Regions from separate parts of the Actinomadura sp. SCN-SB genome, predicted to be linked through region 1. Evidence: riboswitches for the same ligand, from Rfam matches in the RefSeq annotation. Region 1 holds a riboswitch; each other region holds the start of a gene.
The links. Region 1 has a riboswitch for cyclic di-AMP ahead of ACGWYJ_RS32155 (CHAP domain-containing protein). Riboswitches for the same ligand answer to the same signal wherever they lie in the genome.
Positions count from the first base shown of each region.

Region 2: linked by a shared signal. The riboswitch ahead of ACGWYJ_RS19690 (NlpC/P60 family protein) and the one ahead of ACGWYJ_RS32155 (CHAP domain-containing protein) in region 1 are both predicted to bind cyclic di-AMP.
Region 3: linked by a shared signal. The riboswitch ahead of ACGWYJ_RS04680 (C40 family peptidase) and the one ahead of ACGWYJ_RS32155 (CHAP domain-containing protein) in region 1 are both predicted to bind cyclic di-AMP.
Region 4: linked by a shared signal. The riboswitch ahead of ACGWYJ_RS19050 (CHAP domain-containing protein) and the one ahead of ACGWYJ_RS32155 (CHAP domain-containing protein) in region 1 are both predicted to bind cyclic di-AMP.

Region 1 is NZ_JBIMPP010000070.1:23,553-26,741, reverse strand. It holds gene ACGWYJ_RS32160 (TetR/AcrR family transcriptional regulator) at 377-982, shown strand; cyclic di-AMP (ydaO/yuaA leader) riboswitch at 1,291-1,366, shown strand; partial or broken gene ACGWYJ_RS32155 (CHAP domain-containing protein) at 1,391-2,155, shown strand; gene ACGWYJ_RS32150 (C40 family peptidase) at 2,318-3,189, shown strand, end outside.
Region 2 is NZ_JBIMPP010000028.1:87,537-90,725, reverse strand. It holds gene ACGWYJ_RS19705 (RDD family protein) at 1-55, opposite strand, end outside; gene ACGWYJ_RS19700 (RDD family protein) at 65-868, opposite strand; gene ACGWYJ_RS19695 (amino-acid N-acetyltransferase) at 872-1,399, opposite strand; cyclic di-AMP (ydaO/yuaA leader) riboswitch at 1,618-1,799, shown strand; gene ACGWYJ_RS19690 (NlpC/P60 family protein) at 1,803-2,831, shown strand; gene ACGWYJ_RS19685 (LuxR family transcriptional regulator) at 3,150-3,189, opposite strand, start outside.
Region 3 is NZ_JBIMPP010000005.1:21,694-24,882, reverse strand. It holds gene ACGWYJ_RS04685 ((deoxy)nucleoside triphosphate pyrophosphohydrolase) at 1-111, shown strand, start outside; gene ACGWYJ_RS04680 (C40 family peptidase) at 134-1,192, opposite strand; cyclic di-AMP (ydaO/yuaA leader) riboswitch at 1,199-1,346, opposite strand; gene typA (translational GTPase TypA) at 1,543-3,189, shown strand, end outside.
Region 4 is NZ_JBIMPP010000027.1:38,339-41,527, forward strand. It holds gene ACGWYJ_RS19045 (hypothetical protein) at 1-527, opposite strand, end outside; gene ACGWYJ_RS19050 (CHAP domain-containing protein) at 579-1,505, opposite strand; cyclic di-AMP (ydaO/yuaA leader) riboswitch at 1,515-1,666, opposite strand; gene ACGWYJ_RS19055 (NlpC/P60 family protein) at 2,314-3,189, opposite strand, start outside.

The DNA.
Region 1 (3,189 bases):
GGCATCTATTCCGGTTCTGGCCGGTCTCCCCTCGCTGCGGTGGCCGAGACTGGCGCGAAAGGGCGGTGGGCAGGGCGTATCGAACGGCCATGCAGGCACCCGCCTGCGCGCCATTGGGCGCAACGATGACCGCCACGCCCGCCCGACGCGGCTTTTTGCGGGGATGCCGGGGATACCGGGGATGAGACCCTTGATCGTGACCTTTGAGGCCGAAGTGAAACTTGGGGCAAAAGGGGACAGGTTCGGCATGGTGACGAGGGTCCTCAGCCTGGATCGGCCGATCCCGGTGAGGCTCCTCCTGCGCGCTGGGGGAAGGTGAGAGTCTCCCACTCGTTAACTCAAACAGGCCTGTTCGGGTTCTTGTTAGGATGCGCTCATGGCGCAGGGTGCGGACGTGCGGGGGCGGCGAGCCGGAGAGCGCAGGCGGGCGGATGCGGAGCGGAATCTCGCGGCGATCGTCTCCGCGGCCACCGAGTGCTTCGCCCGCGATCCGGACATCAGTATGAGCGACATCGCCAAGGCGGCCGACGTGGCCCGGGTCACTCTGTACGGGCACTTCGCCTCCCGTGAGGACCTGCTAAGAGCGGTCCTGGCCGCGTCCATCGCCGAGGGCACGAACGTCGTCGAGGAGGCCGCGCCCGCGCAGGGGCCGCCGGCCGAGGCGTTCGCCCGGCTGATCCGCACCTGCTGGCCGCTGCTCAACCGATTCGGCAGCCTGCACACCGCCGCGCAGCACGCCCTCACCGCCGAGGAGGTGCGGCGCTACCACGACGAGCCGATGGCCCACGTGGAACGCCTTATCGTCCGAGGCCGGGAAGCTGGGGTCTTCCGCGCTGACCTCCCCGTCGACTGGCTGGTGACCACGGTTTACTCGTTGCTGCATGCGGCCGCCGACGAGGCCGCCGCCGGACGGATGATTGCGGAGAGCGTGGGCGAGATTCTGGAGAAGACCTTGCTCGGCGTGCTCATGCCGGTCCGGTGAGGTCTGCCTGCGGCGCCAGGCCGTTGGTGAGGTCAAGAACCGCATCAACGTGCCACCCTGACTCAGTAGAAGAGCCCAGGTGGGGGCAAACCGTACTTTAGTGAACGAAAGAGATCTTCCTGCATGCGGAGGCAGCAGTGCGCTGCTCATGCCCGCGGCGACGTACGCGTACCTCGTCCCGGTCAGGCGGTCCATTCCATCGTAGTTTGGCTCGTGATCTACCTCCGCCCGGGAGGTCGAGCCACCCGCCGAGTCCTGTCGGCACGTGCCATGCAGCTCTCCCTTTGCCGCCTACCTGCCGGGGGAGCCGGGGACCCATGTTCCTGAGGTGAATCCGCCCATGCGCGGTAGGGCTCTCCTGGCCCGAACCCGTCAGCTAACCCGAAGCAGGACGCATGGGGCACCAAGCCCGAACCGGGCGCGCTGGTGTTCTTCGCATGGTCCGGCTCGAAGGATCTCGACGCCATCCAGCACGTCGGGATCGTGGAGAAGGTGAACGGCTCCACCATCCGCACCATCGAGGCCAACACCGACGGCATTCACCTCAAGCGCAAGACCCGCGACACCGACTCCGTGGTGGGGTACGGCTACCCAGGCAAGGTGAAGGTCGTCGGCAAGGAGTTGCCGTCGGAGCGGCCCGCGACGAATCGTGACTACTTGCCCAAGCACGCTGCACAGGCACCTGGGATTCAAGGCGTCAAGCCCGAGCCGGTGGGCGAACTGACCGTCACATGTCATGCCGAGCCGGCCAAGCCGGATACACCGGTGGTAACGCAGGATACCGTCCTGGGCGGGCTGGTAGGAGTCGCAGTGGTCGGCGCCGTCGCGGTCTCAGCGGGCAAGGCCGCCGCGGCACGCGTACCCACCGAGGCGCCGGTGCGCATCCGCAAGCGCGGCAAACACCACCGCATGCCCGTCTCCCTGCCGGTCGACATGACGACAGGCGATCTCGACGAGGCCGAGGCGAGGACGATCCCCATGCCGACGATCAGCGCGGACGTCGCAGCGGAGGCCGAGGACCAGGAGTTCTGGAGCAGGATCTCCACTCTCGCCGACGACCAGGAACTGGCCTTCTGGGACTCGCTGCACGCAGAGCTGGGTCCGCTGGCCACCTCTCGACGGTCGTCGGGCGCCGGGGACTCACTGCCGAACGGGGTCGAGCAGCCGATGTGAGACCTGGGGCCGGCCCGCTGACCGCCTTAACGTCGTTTCGGGCGACCCGGGAAAATGCAGGTCAGCTACCGACTTCTTGCACGATGCCACCTAGTACTAGGGCTTGTAGTAGCTTGTCCTCGATCAAGGCAGGGGAAGGCTGAGGAGGACCTCGTGCATCGGATGCCGGTACGCGCCGCGGTGATGGTCTTCATCGCCGGATCAGGTCTGCTCACGACTGGGGCCGTCCAGGCGGCGCCCGCTCCGGATCCGGAGAAGCTGGGGCGTCAGGCCGAGATCCTCACCGAGCAGTACAACGGGAAGCGCCTTGCGCTGAAGAAGGCGCGCCTGGCCCAGCGTGCTGCGGAACGGCAGGCGCAACAGGCTGGTGCCGAGTACGAGACGGCACGTCTCAAGGCCGGGGCCCTGGCCGCCTCGCAGTACATGATGCCCGGAGCGGAGTCCGAGGTCTCCCTCTTCACCGGGGACGACGTCCAAGCGGCGCTGGACCAGTCGGCGGCCTCCCGCTACCTGGCCGCGCAGCAAGTCCAGCAGCTGCGCCAGCTGGCGCTCACCCGGATGCGATACGAGCGCAGTGCCGGCGCCGCTCGCGCACGCACCGCCGAGATCCAGAAGCTCACCAAGGACCTGGCCGCCAAGAAGGCCAAGATCGAGAAACTGATCAGCAAGATCCCGGCGTCGCGCGGCGGGACGGGCGGGGCACCGCCGGTGTCGTCACCGGCATCCGGAAAGGCCGCGGTCGTCGTGAACGCCGCCCTGTCACGCGTGGGCAAGCCGTACGTGTACGGCGCGGCAGGCCCGAACTCCTTCGACTGCTCAGGCCTGATGCTCTGGGCGTACGCCAAGGTTGGCATGAGCCTGCCGCACTACACCGGCGCGCAGTACAACATGGGGACACGCATCTCGTCCCGCGGTCAGGTACAGCCGGGTGACATCCTGTTCTTCTATCCGGACCTGGGCCACAACGGCATGTACATCGGCAACGGCAAGATGGTCCACGCCCCCCGCTCCGGCAAGAATGTCGAGGTCGTGGA
Region 2 (3,189 bases), on a different contig from region 1:
CGCCGGGGATTTCCGGGAGCGGGTCGGCCTTGGGCGCCTGATCCGCTGCTGCCATCGCCCTGCCTTACTCCCCGTACCGGTACTCGGTGGTCTCGCCGTAGGCGCCCTGCCCGTACCCGCCCTCGTCGTAGCCCTCGCGCTCGTCGATGACCAGCGTTCCGGAGAAACGGTCGTGAAGGGACTGGCGCAGTGGCTGATCCCAGATCGCCCAGAGGTAGGCCATCAGGGCCCCGATCCAGACGAGCATCATTCCGTAGGCGAGGTAATCCCACACCATCACGGCGAGCGCCAGGAAGAAGAACACGCCGATCTGGTAGCCCACATGCACGATGCCGGCGCGCCAAACCGCCTGGGTCGTCGTAATGGCGTCGCCCGCGGGCCGTACCTGGACAACGCCCAGATGCATGACGCGCTTGCCGAGCGTCCGGCCCCAGAGGGAGAGCTGCACGGCCTCATAGATGAACGGCAGCACCGACAGGACGGCGAAGAGCGTGAACAGGATCGGCCAGTTCCAGATACCGCCCTCGGTCTCGGTCTTGCTTCCGGCCGAACCCAGGCCGATCGTCCCGATCACGACGGGCACGACGAGCGCGAATCCGAACGCCGACACAAGCCCGTTGTCGAGAACCCGCGCGGCGGCGCGCCGATGGATGGGCGCGAGGGGAAGGCTCGCCGCCTCGGAAACGTCGGGGGCGCCGTGGTAACCGTAGTCCTGCTGCCAGTTCTGCTGGGGAGGCGATTGCCATTGGCCTCCCGCCGGCCCCTGCTGCCACTGCGACCCCTGATAGGACGGCGGAGGGCCGTACCGGCCCTGAGGTGGCGGGCCCGGCTGAGGATAGTGCCTGCCGCGGCGGGGGGATCTACTCATCGGTCAGTCCTCCAGGCGAAGCAACATCCGGGTATTGCCCAACGTATTCGGCTTGACCCGGTCGAGGTCCAGGAACTCTGCCACGCCTTCGTCGTAGGAACGGAGGAGTTCTTCGTACACCTCGGGCGAAACCGGGGTGCCCAGGATCGGGCGGAACCCGTGACGCGCGAAGAAGTCCACTTCGAAGGTAAGACAGAACACGCGCCGCACGCCGAGTTCCCGGGCGACTTCCAGCAGCCGCGTCACGATACGGTGGCCGATGCCGCGCCCCCCGTACCCCCGGTCGACCGCCACCGAGCGGACCTCGGCCAGGTCCTCCCACATGACGTGGAGCGCGCCGCACCCGACCACCCGTCCGGGACGCCCCCCGGCGGCCTCCGCGATCTCGGCGACCCAGAACTCCTGGACGTCCTCGTACAGCTCCACCGTGTTCTTGCGCAGCATCCGGCGGCCCGAACCCGCGTACTGGCCGATGAGCCGGCTGATCTCCTGGACGTCCGCGGTACGGGCACGCCTGATCACCACATCCACAAACAGCCGACGCTATCGGACCAGGTGACGCGGCTGCGCCCCGGCGCGGACGACCAGCCGGTCAGGCGGTGCGAAGTGGCCCATAACACATCACTGCTCCCTCAACAGCCCCAACTGCATCTGAATCGCCCGGTTTCACCGAGGATTTCCGGTGTTCCGGTTGGCAGCACCCGCCCGCTCCGTTAGTCTCCTGCGCTGACATCCGGCCGCCGTCGCATGCGGCCGTACCGCCGAATCCGCGGGGCGCCGCCAGCGTTCCGGGAACCGGGGACCCACCACTTCGGCCGCTCGGGGAGGACACCGGGCCGGAGCCGGGGGGTTAATCCGCGCGACCCGCGGACGGGCCGCTCCTTGCCCGAACCCGTCAGCTAACCCGGTAGGCGGTGGAAGGAGAGGAGATTTGGTGGAGTCGTCGCGCCCTGGTCACTCGTCGCGCGGTTCTGGATCCGTCCCCCGCCGCCCGGGATCCGTTTCCCGCCGGAAGGCCGCGGCCGGGCTCCGGATCACCGTCGCGGGCGCTCTGATCGCGACCACGGCGGTGCTCCAGCCGGTCGCCGCGCACGCCGACCCGGAGCCGTCCACCAAGGACCTCAGGGCCCAGGCGTACAAGCTCGCCGACCAGCTCGAACAGCTCACCGAGCAGTACAACGGGCTGCGCGTCAAGCTCCAGCAGTCGCAGCGGGCCGCCAAGGTCGCCGCCGACAACGCCCGCCGCCAGGAGGAGGCGCTCTCCGGGCTCCGCGAGAAGGTCGGGACCCTGGCCGCCACCAGCTACATGAAGGGCGGCGCCGACCCCACCGCCCAGTTCCTCTCCGCGCGGGACCCGCAGGCCGTCCTCGACCAGGCCGCCACGCTGCACTTCTTCGCCGCCCAGGACGGCACCCGGGTCGCGGGCATGCTCCAGGCGATGCAGGCCGCCCAGCGCGCCCGCAAGGCCGCCCAGAACCGCGCCGACCAGGTCGAGAAGCTGCGCACCGACCTCAACGCGCAGCGCAAGAAGGTCACCGCCCTGTACGAGAAGGTCCGCGGGACGCTCGTCAAGCGCGACCCCACGGAACTGGCCCGGCTCCCCGTCATCGGTGACGGCAAGGCCGCGCAGGCGCTCCGGCTGGCCATGGGCAAGATCGGGCGGCCGTACGTCTGGGGCGCCTCGGGCCCGAACGCCTTCGACTGCTCCGGACTGATCATGTGGGCGTACCGGCAGGTCGGCATCAGCCTCCCGCACTACACCGGCAGCCAGTGGAACGCGGGCACGCACATCTCCCGCAGCCAGCTCCAGCCGGGCGACCTGGTGTTCTTCTACTCCGACCTGCACCACGTGGGCATGTACGTGGGCGGCGGGAAGATGCTGCACGCCCCGCAGACCGGGGACGTCGTCAAGATCTCCCCGATGGCCGGCAGGCCGTTCGCGGGCGCCGTCCGCGTCGCCTGAGATCTGCTGACACCGGTCGAACGCAGCCCGACACCACTCGGGCGATCGCCCGAGATCGGGAGCGGTGGAACGGTCTTCGCCGGCGGCCCCGGAGGAGCGGGAGGAATGCGGCGGGGGGCCTTAGCCAGGATGATCGTGGAACCACGTCCGCGGCGACGCATCGGCAGGGACCTACCTGCGAGGGGGCGGCGTCGCCGCAACGGGGGCGGACGGAGTTCGCCTACTTCTGTTGCCGGTCGTTCTGTCTTGCCGTGTTCGCTCGTCCTGCGCCCGTATCCTCCCGGCGGGCGGGGCGTGAACCCTGGCTGGGTTCGTGTCCTAGATGAGCTGCCTGCGGGCCGCCCACACAACGGCCTCG
Region 3 (3,189 bases), on a different contig from region 1:
CTGGCGCTGCGCTGGCTCGGCCCCGACGATCTCTACTCGGTGGACTGGCTGCCCGGCGACCTCCCGGTGGTGGAGGCCGTCCGCCCCCATCTGCTGAACGCCGCGCCCTGAGCGCCCCGAGCGCCGTGAAGGGTCACTCGATGCGGTTGGCGGCGGCGAAGTCGGAACGGTCCGACAGCTTCGAGATCTTGACCACGTCGCCGGTCTGCGGGGCGTGCAGGAACATGCCGTCGCCCAGGTAGATGCCCATGTGGTGGAGGCTCGCGCCGAAGTAGACCAGATCGCCGGAGCGCAGCCGGTCCCGGCTCACCTTCGTGCCCTCGTTGACCAGGGCGCCGGTGTAGTGGGGGAGGCCGCTCTTGCCGACCTGCGCGTACGCCCAGACGACCAGTCCCGAGCAGTCGAAGCTGTTCGGTCCGGCGGCGGCCCAGACATAGGGGCTGCCGAGCTTGGTGAGCGCCTTGCGGGCCATTTTGGCGGGCAGACCGGAGCCCTTGACGGTGGCCTTGAGACCGGTGCGGGGGTCCTTGGCGATGGTGGTGGTCAGCTTGTCGAGCTGCTTGGTGACCTCGTCCACCTTGGCCTTGGCGGCGGCGCGGGCGGTCTCGGCCTCCGCCGCCGCCCGCCGGACCTGGGCGGTGTGCGCGGCGGCGGCGCGGCGGGCGGCGTTGGCCCGGTCGATCTGCGCCTGGAGCCGGTTGACGACGGCGGCCTGGTTCCGGGCCAGGTAGGCCGAGGCGGCGAGCCCGCCGGTGTCGCCGCCGCTGAACAGCATGTCGGGGCCGCCGGTCATGTAGTCGGCGGCGGCGAGCCTGGCGAGTTCCTGCCGTGCCGGGGCGACCTGGGCCTCCAGCGCGGCGGCCGTCTTCGCGGCGTCCTGCTCGGCGCGCCGTGCCCTGTCCAGGTCGACCCGGGCCTTGTTGTAGCGCTCGGTGAGCTTCTCGGCCTCGGTGTTCAGCGCGTCCAGCCGCTTGCGCAGCTCGCCCTCGGTGGGCTTCCTGGACGTCCGGGCCGAGGACGAGGCCGAGGGCGAAGGCGCCGCTGCGAGCGCGGCGGCGGAGGCGGCGGCCGGCGCGTGCGCGGGACGGACGGCCGCCTGGGCGGCGATGGGGGCTCCGGCGCCGAAGACGACGACGGCGGCGGAGGCGATGGCGGGCATGGCGAAACGGCGTTCACGGGGTGCCGGTGTCAAACCGTGCTCTCCTCTCCTTCTCCGCCTACCGGGTTAGCTGACGGGTTCGGGCCAGGAGTCGCCCTACGGCGCGCGTCACGGGCACACGCGCCGATTCACCCCGGGGCTAGCTCTGGGTCCCCGGTTCCCTTGCGGGACTCGGCGGTCCGGCCGTCGTCCCGGGGGCGGGACGCCGAACGACCGGATCTGCAGGACTGTACAGAGAACCGGCAAAAGTGGCCAAATAGACCAAATCCACCGGATGGGGCGAAAGGGTGACCGGAGGCCGCGCAGGACCCCGTCCGGCCAAGTAGACTGAGAAGGCCGCGCGTCTGCGGCGATCCCCGAACCTGACCCCAAGGCGAGCCCGCATGCCCATCTCCACGCGCGATGACCTCCGGAACGTCGCGATCGTCGCCCATGTCGACCACGGCAAGACGACGCTGGTCGACGCCATGCTCTGGCAGTCCGGCGCGTTCCGCGAGAACCAGGACGTGGACGACCGCGTCCTGGACTCCGGCGACCTGGAGCGCGAGAAGGGCATCACGATCCTGGCCAAGAACACCGCCGTCCGGCACGCCGGGATGACCATCAACATCATCGACACCCCCGGCCACGCCGACTTCGGCGGCGAGGTGGAGCGCGGGCTGTCCATGGTGGACGGCGTGGTGCTGCTGGTGGACGCCAGCGAGGGCCCGCTGCCACAGACCAGGTTCGTGCTGCGCAAGGCGCTGGCCGCGCGGCTCCCGGTGATCCTGGTCGTCAACAAGACCGACCGCGCCGACGCCCGCATCGACGAGGTCGTGGACGAGACCTACGAGCTGTTCATGGACCTCGACGCCGACGAGGACCAGATCGACTTCCCGATCGTCTACGCCTCCGGGCGGGCCGGCCGCGCGTCCCTCACCAAGCCCGGCAACGGCGAGCTGCCCGACAGCGCCGACCTGGAGCCGCTGTTCGAGGTGATCAAGAGCACCATCCCCGCGCCGTCCTACGACCCCGACGCCCCGCTCCAGGCGCACGTCACCAACCTGGACGCCTCCAGCTACCTGGGCCGGATCGCGCTGTGCCGCGTCCACTCCGGGACGATCAAGAAGGGCCAGCAGGTCGCCTGGTGCCGGCGTGACGGCAGCGTGGAACGGGTCCGGATCAGCGAGCTGCTGATGACCGAGGCGCTCACCCGCAAGCCCGCCGACGAGGCCGGGCCCGGCGACATCATCGCGCTGGCCGGCATCCCCGAGATCATGATCGGTGAGACCCTGGCCGATCCGGACGACCCGCGCCCGCTGCCGCTGATCACGGTGGACGAGCCGGCCATCTCGATGACCATCGGCACCAACACCAGCCCCCTCGCGGGCCGGGAGAAGGGCACCAAGGTCACCGCCCGGCTGGTCAAGGACCGGCTCGACCGGGAGCTGGTGGGCAACGTCTCCCTGCGCGTCCTGCCGACCGAGCGTCCCGACACCTGGGAGGTGCAGGGCCGTGGCGAGCTGGCGCTGGCGATCCTGGTGGAGAACATGCGCCGGGAGGGCTACGAGCTGACCGTCGGCAAGCCGCAGGTCGTCGCCAAGGACATCGACGGCAAGCGGTACGAGCCGGTGGAGCGGCTGACCATCGACATCCCCGAGGAGCACCTGGGCGCGGTCACCCAGCTCATGGCCGTCCGCAAGGGACGGATGGAGCAGATGACCAACTACGGGAACATCGGGGGGTCGGGGGGGTCGTCCCCCACGAGGCGGCAGAGCACCGGCTGGATCCGGATGGAGTTCCTGGTCCCGGCGCGCGGCCTGATCGGGTTCCGCACCGAGTTCATGACCGAGACCCGCGGCACCGGGATCGCCCACCATGTCTTCGAGGGCTACGAGCCCTGGTTCGGCGAGCTGCGCACCCGTCCGTCCGGCTCGCTGGTCGCCGACCGGCACGGCGCCGCCACCGCGTACGCGATCATCAACCTCCAGGAGCGCGGGACGTTCTTCGTCGGCCCCACCACCGAGGTCTACGAAGGCATGATCGTCGGG
Region 4 (3,189 bases), on a different contig from region 1:
TCGGCGTGACCGCGCGCCGTCCCGTCCCCGACGACCGCCCAGCCGCCGGGACGCGGCGCGAACACCAGGTACCGGGTACGGGCGACGGGCTCGGCGTCGTGGCCGCGGAGGGTGTAGGTCAGCCGGATCCTGACGACGGCGGCGCCGCCTCCGGTGGATTCCAGGGACGTGAAGTCCTCCCGCCAGTCCCGCAGCGGCAGCTTGAGCAGGTTGTCGAACATCACCGCCTGGGCCTGCCGGTAGGGCGCGGGCGCCGAGGCGAGGGTCGCCATGAAGGCGATCCGGTCGCGGTCGCGTACCGCGCGGGCACGGTTGGCCAGGACGGCGCCTATCGCGTTCCGGTCGGGCGGCGCCACGGCTTCCCGGGCCGCGCCGGGGGCGCCGGACCGGCCGTCGCCGGGACGGGCACCGGCCAGGCCCAGGCCGCCGAGCACGCAGACGGCGAGTCCCGCGGCGACGGCGATCGACGCCGTGCGCCGCGGGACCCGCGCCCGTCCGCGGACCGAGCCCGCGCCTCCCGCGCCCATGCGCGTGATCCTATGCGCGCGGTGCGGCCCGGCCGGCCGCCCTCCGGTCGGTCACCCCTTGGCGTAGTCGGGGTAGCCGTAGCCGACGACGGTGCTGGTGGACCGCTGCCGCACGCGGACCGCGTTGCTGGTGTTGCCCTCGACGGTCTCGATCGTGCCGTGCCCCTTGTCCTTGATCACCATCCCGACGTGCTCGATGGCGTAGAGGTTCTTGGAGCCGTTCCAGGCGAAGAAGACGATGGCGCCCGGCCTCGGCCTGGTGCCCCAGCGATCCCGCTCCTGGAACCACTTGGCGTGCTCGATCGTCCAGGCGTCGCTGCCGATCTGGTCGCTCAGGCCGAGTTTGTCGCCGACCCAGGAGATGAACATGCTGCACCAGGCGGCGTTGGCGTAGATCTTCGGGTCGCGCCCGCCGTCGCGCCGCGCGGTCTCCCTGGCCCGCTTGGTCGTGACGTACCACTCCTGGAACTTGGTCTTGCCCTGGGAGTCCTCCTGGATCCCGACCTGCTCCCTGGCGAGCTTGATGGCGTCGGCGGCGGTGACCCTCTTCTTGGCGGGCGCCGGCCGGGCGGCCTTCGGCGCCGGGGCCTTGGGCGCGGCCACCTGCCGTTGGACGTCCGCGTGCTCCTCGGCCTCGGCCTCGGCCTCCGCCGGTATGGACTGTCCCGGCATGGACCGCACGCGCTTCGCCTTGGCCTTGCGCTTCATGATCGTGGCGCGGACCAGGGACGCGTGGCCGTTCTCGCTCTCGCCGTCCTCCCGCGACGTGTGCGGGACGCCGACCTCGGCGTCGGGGGCCACCGCCGCCAGGGTGGCGGCTCGCGCGGACGGGCCGTCGGCCCCGGCGATCCTGGCGGTCCCGGCGGCCAGGCCGATCAGCGTGACACCGGCGAGCAGCCCGCCGGTGGTGCGGAGGGTGACGTTCAGGGGTTGGGGGGTGCGGTGCCTTCCCTTGGCACAGCGGTGCTTAGCTGCCACGTGGGCTCCTCGGCTTCCAATGACCGCCTGCCGGGTTAGCTGTCGGGTTCGGGCGTGGAAGCGTGCCCTACGGCCTGGACGTCACGTCCTGCGGCCGATTCACCCCGTGGGACTGGATGGGTCCCCGGCTCCGCGTCGCGCGGACTCGGCGGTGGGCGTCCGGTACGTCCGGACGCCGACATCTCGGACTGGGTCGGCTCCCCGAAGGGGTCGGGGCCCGTGGGGGGTTGGGTGAGCGCAGCCGGGCCCGTCAAGGCCCGTCAAGCCGCACGGCCGAAGACGGCGTGGCCGCCCCGGCTCCCCAAGGGATCAGGGGAAGAAACGGGGACGTCCCAGGGAAGCGGGGACGGGCGGCCACGCCTGGCTCCAGGCCGCGCTGCGAGGCGCTATGGGAGTTGTCGGTTCTTCGGGATTGTGGGGGCGTCCAAGAACAGGAATCGCCCACGGCCGAGGCCCGATGGGTGGGCCGCCATGAACGCCACGGAAGCGCCCATGCACACTGCCGTGATGCTCACGGTGCGGCCGGGCCGGCCTTGAGTGAACTGGAGTGGAACTGAAGTGACGCGGCACCTGGGGAGTGCCGAGCGGGGACGGCACCTGGGGGGTGCCGCGGAGGCGCGGTGCGTGAGAAGCGCCGCTACCTGGGGCGACGCCTGGCGGGCGCCGCGAGTGGGACACAAGATAGCAAAGGTCGGCGAGATGGCAAATAGGGGCACAAAAAGCCGCCGGACCAGGGACAACCCGATCCGGCGGCGTCGGCTCGACTCGATCTTGACTACCCGGCCCTGACCACGGCGGCCCCGCCGGGTCAGGGCCGGCCCGCGCCGACGTAGTTCGCCGCGTAGTAGCCGGAGTTGATGTTGACGATGGACACCGTCTTGCCGGTGCTCGGCGCGTGGATCATCTGGCCGTTGCCGATGTAGAGCCCCACATGCCCGAGGTTGCTGAAGAACACCAGGTCACCGGGCTGCAGGTCGCTCTTGGCCACCCGCTTGGTGGCGGCGTACTGCGAGTTGGTGGTACGGGTGATGTTGACCCCCGCCGCCGCCCACGCCTTCATCGTCAGGCCGGAGCAGTCGTAGGAGTTCGGCCCCTCGGCGCCGTACTGGTACGGCTTGCCCTTCTGGGCGAAGGCGAAGTTCAACGCGACCCGCGCGGGCCCGCTGGCCGGGCCGTTGTAGGTGCCGCCGACACCGCCGCCGGCGGACGGTGGGTCGTACTTGGCGACCAGCGCCTTCTGCTTCCTGACCTGTTTGTCGAGGACGGCCTTGCGCGCCTTCAGCTCGTCCTGCTGCCTCTTGGCCTCGTCGTAGGCGGCCTTGGTCTGGGCCAGCTCGCGCTGCACCCGCTGCGCCGCGCCGAGGAACTGGGCCAGCTCGGAGCTGCGGTTGCGGGCGAGGTGCGTGAAGACCGCGGCCTGGTCGAGCACCGCCTGCGGGTCGTCGGCGCCCACGAGACCGGCGACGTCACCGGTGTTGCCCCGCTTGTACGCGTCGGCGGCCATCTGGGAGACCTTCGCCTGCAACGCGTTGTAGGTGGCGAGCTCTTCGGCGCTGGACGCCTTGGACGCCTGGTACTTCTTCTTGGCGATCTTGTACTTCTGGTTGACCTGGTTGTACTTCTCGACGAGCTGGTCGACCTGCTCGTTGAGCTTGGTCAGCTTCTTCTTCGCCTCGGCCTCGGG